2 regions of the Paenibacillus sp. G2S3 genome follow, and region 1 is predicted to be linked to the other one. Evidence: riboswitches for the same ligand, from Rfam matches in the RefSeq annotation. Region 1 holds a riboswitch; the other holds the start of a gene.

Region 1 (4,215 bases):
ATTTCCGTGTGAAATGTCGTACTAGTCGATCACCGGCCATTTGTAGCAGTTGCACCAGTATGACCATCAAGACTACAGAGATAATCATAACTTCCTTCTCATAACGGTAATATCCGTAACGAATCGCTAGATCTCCTAGCCCCCCGCCGCCTACCATCCCGGACATTGCCGTATAGGAGACCAGTGTAACTAGTGTGATCGTAACCCCAGCAAGCAGACCTGGACGAGCCTCTGGCAAAAGAACACGCATAACGATCTGATTCGTGGAAGCTCCCATCCCTTGCGCCGCTTCGATTACTCCGCGATCCACTTCTCTTAACGCCGTCTCCACCAAGCGAGCAAAGAATGGAGCTGCACCAATCACAAGCGGTGGAATCGTACCGAGTACTCCGATGGAGGTTCCAACAATAGCTTTACTAAAAGGAATTAAAGCCACCATCAGAATGATAAAAGGTACGGAACGCAGGATGTTTACAAGGAATGATAAGACCGAGTAAGTTACTCTGATTACTATACTATTCGATCTTCCCCATAAATACAATAGAATTCCGAGTGGTAAACCAAGAATAATTGTGAACAATCCAGAGAATATTAACATTTGCAAAGTAGCAACAGTAGCATCCATCATTTCTTGCCAGTTTAAATCTGCAAAATTCATTACGAAATCACCTCCACTTCAAGACCTTGAGCGGTTAGCTCGGCTATCGTCACAGCGATCGCTTCAGATGGACCTTCGAACCGAACAATCATTTGTCCATAAGGTACGTCTTTAATCGTTGAAATGGTGCCATGCAAAATGGCAAAGCTAACACCCGTTTCACGTACTACATTGGAGAGTGCAGAGCCATAGGTCTTCTCTCCGAAAAAAGTAATTTTGACGGCCTGAGAGTTGTCCCCAGCAGCAGCGTCAAGCGCCGTACGAAGGGGGCCCTCATTCTGTGATTCACTGCGAATGAAATCGCGAGTAACCTCATGCTGTGGCTTCAGGAATACCTCCGTAACTTTACCTTGCTCAACGATACCACCACCATGAATGACTGCAACACGGTCGCAAATGCTCTGAATCACGTGCATTTCGTGAGTAATCAGCACAATGGTCAGATGGAACCGTTTATTAATATCGAGCAATAGCTTAAGAATAGAGTCTGTCGTTTGTGGGTCAAGCGCAGAGGTTGCCTCGTCACATAGCAGGACATCAGGGTCGCTGGCAAGTGCCCGTGCGATGCCGACCCGTTGCTTTTGTCCTCCTGATAATTGAGAGGGATACTTATCCTGGTGTTCTTCAAGCCCAACTAGAGCAAGCAGGTCTTTCACTTTTGTATCAATATCTGCTCTCGAGGTACCTGTGAGTCGCAGAGGAAAAGCAATATTATCATATACAGTCGCAGAAGATAGCAGATTGAAATGTTGAAAAATCATCCCAATTTTGCGCCGCTGCTCCTGCAGCTGGCCTTGGGTAAGCTTGGTTAGTTCAATGCCATCTACCCATACTTCCCCTTCGGTAGGACGCTCCAACAGATTAATGCAACGGATCAATGTGCTTTTTCCCGCTCCAGAATGGCCGATGACTCCGAATATTTCACCTTTTTCGATAGACAGATTCAATCCGGAAAGTGCTGTGGCTGCATGGCTGCCTTTTCCATATACCTTAGTAATTCCTTTTAGATTAATCAACGCTCGTCGCCCCCTTTATATTTCACTTATTCCATACAAAAAAACCTCCGACGATCGATGCAGATCGCAAGAGGCTCTGTGTGTTTATTTAGACAATGCCTTCTCATCTGCCAACGACCACAAACCTTGCGTCATTGTAGGAATTAGCACCATGACATTTGTACATAACGCTAATCGCGCTGTTTACAAATCGGTTGCCGGGCTTCATCGGGCCTATCCCTCCGCCACTCTCGATAAGATATAAAGTATGAAATTTATGTTTGAATTCATACAGACTTTAATGCAAGCATAAGTATAGTAAGTTTCTTGTTTTTTGTCAAAAGGAAATATCTTGAACGCTTAGGATTGTATGCTCTTTGCCTTGCTAATTTCCTTACGCAGCTGTTCATTGCTGTAGCTAAATGCTGCGATTAATGTTTTACAGTTCATTTCGAGGGATTGCTTTAAATCCTCAAGATGGCTATCTAGATCCTCAAGCTGAATCTTGTCATGCAGGCCTTGATGTCGCTGCCATAAATCATCCTGCATCTCGGAATTCATATAATGAATTTCAGCATTCCTGCGTTTGCGTAGATTCTCCAGTGGATCTCGATAGGAATTCTTGATCTGTTCCAGTTGATCCGCTAATGCAGGATGCACATTCAATAATTGAAGTTGACGAAGCACTGTAAAATAAGAAAAGTGCGTTTTTAATTTGGAGGTTTTGAGGTCATAAAAATGATTCAGTACCGTTCCAAGCTTGTCCAGAAGAGAGAACACACGAATAAATCCATCTTTATAAAAATAAACATAACGCGCATAATCACCTTGCTCCACTGGCGACATATCGTCCATATAACCAGCAATTACCGATTTCCGGTAAAAAGCGGCCGCGAACCAGCTTTGCTCCAATTCATCCAATGAGGAGATCAGTCCACGTGTCCAAATCTCCAGCTTTCGGTATTCATGGTCACTATCCTCATGGGCACTCATTTCTTTGCGCAGCAAGGCTGCAAAAGTGGCCATATTCTCCATCGCATCAGCCAACACACCACTATTCTTTCGAGGCGGCTCTCCAAGTATAACCCGCAGCATATCCCAGTCCTCCTAAAGTTTTGTCCAGCACCACGATATACCGATTTCCACTTTATTATTCCGCAGGTAAAGCCACTCTATCCACGGTGGGAACTTTCTACCAAGGGTTACAACGGTGCCACAGGATTCGTTGGATTATTTTCAAAAACGACATTTCTCGCGCGATTCAGCTGCCAGACTCTTACACTCATATAACATAAGACACCAAACAAACTAGCGATCAACAAAATATGAGCCAGAGCAGCAAATATGTACAATCTTTCATTATCTAGCGTGTAAACGACAGCAGCTCCACTAAACACCTGCATCAAGCACAGCAGAACAGCAGCTACGCCAAGAGCTCTTAGCTCTGGGTAATCCTTATGTTTCCAAAAAGCTAGATGTCCAAGCACCGCTGTAAGAATGAATAAGATCAAAGCCGCAATCCGGTGCGTAAAAACAATACCTACTCCCCCAGACAGTTCGGGAACCCATTCGCCGTTACAGAGCGGCCAGCCAGAACATCCACCGCGTGAATCCGTATGACTAACAAAAGCACCAATATAAACGACAACATAGGAATAAAAGGCCGTAAAGCAGGTCAAATTGCGGAAAGCCTTGCTGACGGGCTTCTTCTGAATATCCACGTTATGATCGTACTCACCTGCTTCATGCCGCCTTTTCGTTCCGAGAGCAAGCATTAGAGAACTTGAAAAAGCGATCAAGGAAAAGCCCATATGCAGAGCCATTACAGCAGCAGATTGAGATTTAATTACTGCAAGCGCTCCCATACCACCTTGAACAATTACAAACAGCAAAGTCATAAATGCATATGCTAGCAAGTCCCGCCGATTTCGAGCATAACGCCAAAAAGCAATCATCGAGGCAAGTGACATTAACCCTGCCAATCCGCTAAACAAGCGATGGGTGTACTCAATCATCGAACCTACAGTATAGGCCGGAATTAATTTCCCATGACAGAGCGGCCATTCATTTCCACATTCCAATCCCGATCCAGTCTTCGTTACAACCGCTCCCCCTAATACAGCGAGGAACATGATAAGGCAAGTAAGATAACTAAGCCATTTCAACTGATTTGTCGTCAAAAAATATCACCCGCAGTTTTTAGTAATGAAGAAGCATTTTAAAAAACCACCGCTTTTGCTCGAACAGGCGAAAGCGGTGGTTTTCCGGAATTACTGTTGAAGGCTTTGATGCACTTGAACCGCTTTATCCAGGAAATTCTCAATTTCCTCGCGGGATTTACGTAATTTATTAACGAATCTGACCAATTCACGTCCATCGGAATACGCGACAAAGCTTGGAATACCCATAATATTTTGTTCCTGACTAACATCACCCACGGCATCAACGTCAACCTCAACCAGCGTTAGACGATCAGCATAGGCTTGCTCTACCTCAGGGATAAAAGGATCGATAAATTTACAGTCCGAGCACCAGTCCGCCTTGAATATGGCTACTGTTAAC
Region 2 (4,215 bases), 2.9 Mb from region 1:
GCCAAGGCTCTCTGCGAATGCAATAAGACGAATATGACGAAGCAGCGGCTCTACGTATCTGGCATCTTTTAATTTGAAAGAAAAAATACCGGTATTGCCTGAAGATTGGCGATTCTGGATTTCATGTCCTGGATGATCCGGCAATCCTGGATGGAACACTTCCGCAATCGCTGGATGCTCTAGCAAGTAGTGGGCAATCGCTAGTGCATTGCTTTCGTGACGCTCCATACGCAGAGCCAACGTCTTCAAGCCTCTCATCAACTGATAACTGTCCGTTGGTCCGAGTACAGCGCCAATAGAGTTATGTAGAATAGCTATTTCGGCTGATAATTCTACACCCTTGGATACAATTAGACCTGCAAGTACATCATTATGACCACCCAAATATTTAGTTGCACTATGAACTACAATATCCGCACCTAATTCTATAGGACGTTGAAAGAATGGGGTCAGCAGCGTATTATCTACAATGCTAAGCAGCCCATGGTGACGAGCCCAGGTGCACACAGCTTCAATATCCGTGATCATCATAAGTGGATTCGTTGGCGTTTCAATAAATACAGCTTTCGTATTTGGACGACGCGTAGCTTCCAGTGCATCCAAATCATTCGTGTCTACATAAGAAGCAGTGATTCCAAACTTGGACATAATTCGTTCCAACAAACGATAGGTACCGCCATATAGATCCAGTGAAACGATCAGATGGTCACCTTGAGAGAACAAGGTAAGAACCGTTTGTATAGCTGCCATTCCTGAGCTACAAGCAAATCCTGCATCTCCAGATTCCAGTTCCGCAGCTGCATTCTCAAGCACTGAACGGGTTGGACTCTTGGTGCGGCTATAATCAAACCCTGTGCTCTGACCGAGTTTTGGATGACGAAATGCCGTTGCATTATAAATTGGAAAATTAATTGCTCCTGTGGCTGGATCTTCTTGAGAACCTATTTGAGCCAGTCTACTTTCAATCCTAAGTTTGTCATCCATGATTAATGCCTCCTAATTTATATTGTAGCGCTGTTATTAATAAACAATGGGGTCGATATCATAAGGCGTTTCTTGATATACATAGTAATTGAGCCAGTTAGAGAATAATAAATTGGCATGCGCCCGCCACACTGCTGGAGGTGTACGGTCTGGATCGTCTTTAGGGAAGTAATGTTTAGGCAAAGCCATTTCCATCCCTCTGGACACATCACGATCATATTCCCATTTCAAGGATAAAGGATCGTATTCGGAATGTCCGGTCACAAATATTTGTTTACCGTCGTTTGTAGCCACTAGATACATACCAGCTTCTTCGGATTCCGCCAGAATCTGCAGATCTGGATTATTCTCAATATCTTCACGGGAGACATCGGTATGACGGGAGTGCGGTACATGGAACACCTCGTCAAAGCCGCGCAACAATTTAATGTTATTTTGATTAATCGTATGAGCGAAGACACCAAAGCATTTCTCAGGCAATGCCACTTTACGAACACCAAAATGATGATATAAGCCTGCCTGAGCCGCCCAACAAATATGCATGGTTGAAGTCACATTGTCCTTGCTCCATTCAAAAATATCTTTCAGCTCTTCCCAATACGATACATCCTCGAATTCCATTTGCTCTACAGGAGCACCTGTAACGATTAGGCCATCCAAACGGCGGTGGCTGATCTCGTCAAAGGTTTTGTAAAAGCTCTTCAAATGTTCAGCAGAAGTATTCTTGGAAATATGGGAACGCGGATGCAATAACGTAACATCCACTTGTAGTGGCGAATTTCCAATTAAACGCAGCAATTGAGTCTCTGTCGTCTCTTTAGTCGGCATGAGGTTCAGAATAGCAATCCGTAGTGGACGGATATCCTGATGGAAAGCCTGACTTTCGTCCATCACAAAAATATTTTCTCCGGATAGTACTTCTTTCGCCGGTAAACTGTCGGGAATTTTAATTGGCATTGTCTTTCCACTCCTTAGCTGAATTTAGTTGTTTTGCCGCACTGCGGCTTGCTGAACAATAAAAAGACCTTCCTCAGAAATCGAGAAAGGTCATATCTACAGTCATATGCGCCTCTCTCATCTGCCAGAATGATTCTGAAGACGATTTGGCGTCAACAGAAATTCCGCAAGAATTAGCACCGTGCGTTTACACGCCGGTTGCCGGGTTTCATAGGGCTAGTCCCTCCACCTGCTCTTGATAAGATTTAGCTGTATTCAATTAAATTACTTTAAAATTCACTTTAAATCATGAACCTCCTTTTCGTCAAGTCCATACAATGCTGAAGAAGCCTCAAAATCACAATAAATTTGCTTGAAAGAGGCATACTCCGTTGTTATACTAGACAAGTATTTCATACCTGAACGAAAAGAAGAGGTGAGAAGAAGAATGGAAGGCGACCCGAGCTCGCAATTATGTGTACAGAACGAACAACCACACAGGATAATCATCAGCTTGCCGGCGGCGGGAGCAGTTCTTCTTCATGCCCTCGAAACGTCATTTGGCCTTATGTATTGATTGTAACCCCGGCCAAGCTGATTTTTTTCTCTGTGCTTAATTAGCAGTCCCTGGTGAAGACCTGGGGACAGGAGGAGTGAAATCAGATGAAAATCCGGCTGGTAAATGCAGGGGTTTTTACACCTATTGATGAAATTGATGAAACACTAACACCCCCAACGGAAGGGTTCTATTGGATTGACGCCGATGTAGAGGATTTGGAGCTGCTTCAGCCCTTGTTCAACCTACATGATCTTGCTGTTGAGGATTGCCTTAGTGAAGAGGATCAACGTCCAAAGATCGAAATATACGAAAGTCACTACTTTATAGTTGTAAATAGCATCCGTTTTGATGATGAAGAAATTTTCCTGCGGGCGCTCAATGTATTCCTTGGAAGACATTACATCATCACAGTAACGAAACAAAAGATCAATGAACTTCGAATCCTGAAGCCTATGCTCTGGGAGCAAGAGGTAAGTGAACCGGATATGTTCCTTTACTTACTTATTGACCTTGTCGTGGATAACTATTTCTCCGTCGGCGACCGGATCGAAGCTCGGATTGAGAAGCTGGAAGAAGATATCCTCATGCACACCAAGAAATCACATCTCAGCGAAATTATCGGTCTGCGAAGTGAAATTCTATGGTTGAAGAAAATGCTGGGGCCACAAAAAGAAGTGATCAATACCCTAAATAAAAAAGACCTCCGTCTGATTGATGATCAGCTGCAGAAATATTTTAGCGACATTTATGAAAATGCGGTTAAAATATCTGAAACCTTTGAGACGTACCGCGATCTCATGGGCAACTTACGAGAGGCCTACCAATCCAGTATCGCCAACCGCGCGAATGAAATTATGAGAGTGTTTACTGCAATCACAACGATATTCATGCCTCTGACCGTAATTACCGGTATCTACGGTATGAACTTCGATCATATGCCTGAGCTTCATACGAAATACGGCTATTATGGCGTTATAGGCGTTATGTTGACGTTAGGCTGTGGGATGCTATATGTATTCCGCAAGAAGGAATGGCTATGAAACGAATCGGACGAATAAGCAAGACGAAGGCCCTGTAACCGTAAGGTATAAGGTAGCCTTCGTCTTTTTGATATGCGGAAATTTAAAAACTAGTCGCCATACCCACTTTATGCGTTTGCTCTCGACGGAAACGGATGCGGATCAATCGCAGACGCTCATAATACACATCCAATCCCTCAGCAGTCGAAAATTCCTCACCATACACCTTATGTAGCACCGGTTTTAGGAAGAGATCCCCGAGCTCCACATAGGCATTCCATACCGCTTCCTGCTCATTCTGCGGCATATTGCTTAGCTCTACATTAATCAGCTTCTCCACGGAATAGCCTTCTCTTTCTAGTTCCTCTACTGCTTCAATCAGTTCACGCCGGTTTACTCCACTATTCACCTTAAGCTGTTCCAAACCTAGTCCATTCTCGATCCCCTGTAGCATTATCCGCCGTAAGCGCAGTCTTTCTAGTTGCTTCTTATATTTGACCTCTTTCTGTTTATAAAGCCAAGATACAAAAGATTCCTCTTCGATTACCTCATGTACCCAATTCAGAGGAAAGGAATGTTCCCTTGCCACCGCAGAAGTTATAGCTAGCCAATCAGGCCCAAACTGTGCTGCCTTGCCTTCTCCTACACCTGGAATTTGCAGCAGCTCCTCTGACGTATGCGGTAGAAATGTGCTTAACAAGCGCAACACGCGATTGC

Evidence for each region. Region 1 has a riboswitch for S-adenosylmethionine ahead of QNH28_RS24810 (methionine ABC transporter ATP-binding protein). Riboswitches for the same ligand answer to the same signal wherever they lie in the genome.
Region 2: another riboswitch for S-adenosylmethionine. It lies ahead of metA (homoserine O-acetyltransferase MetA); the one in region 1 lies ahead of QNH28_RS24810 (methionine ABC transporter ATP-binding protein).

Annotation. Positions count from the first base shown of each region.
Region 1 is NZ_CP126095.1:5,638,028-5,642,242, forward strand. It holds gene QNH28_RS24805 (methionine ABC transporter permease) at 1-658, opposite strand, end outside; gene QNH28_RS24810 (methionine ABC transporter ATP-binding protein) at 658-1,674, opposite strand; SAM riboswitch class I at 1,775-1,914, opposite strand; gene QNH28_RS24815 (Cthe_2314 family HEPN domain-containing protein) at 2,014-2,748, opposite strand; gene QNH28_RS24820 (COX15/CtaA family protein) at 2,856-3,833, opposite strand; gene QNH28_RS24825 (thioredoxin family protein) at 3,924-4,215, opposite strand, start outside.
Region 2 is NZ_CP126095.1:1,870,343-1,874,557, reverse strand. It holds gene QNH28_RS08180 (aminotransferase class I/II-fold pyridoxal phosphate-dependent enzyme) at 1-984, opposite strand, end outside; gene metA (homoserine O-acetyltransferase MetA) at 1,021-1,941, opposite strand; SAM riboswitch class I at 2,056-2,186, opposite strand; gene QNH28_RS08170 (hypothetical protein) at 2,395-2,541, shown strand; gene corA (magnesium/cobalt transporter CorA) at 2,584-3,519, shown strand; gene QNH28_RS08160 (HRDC domain-containing protein) at 3,602-4,215, opposite strand, start outside.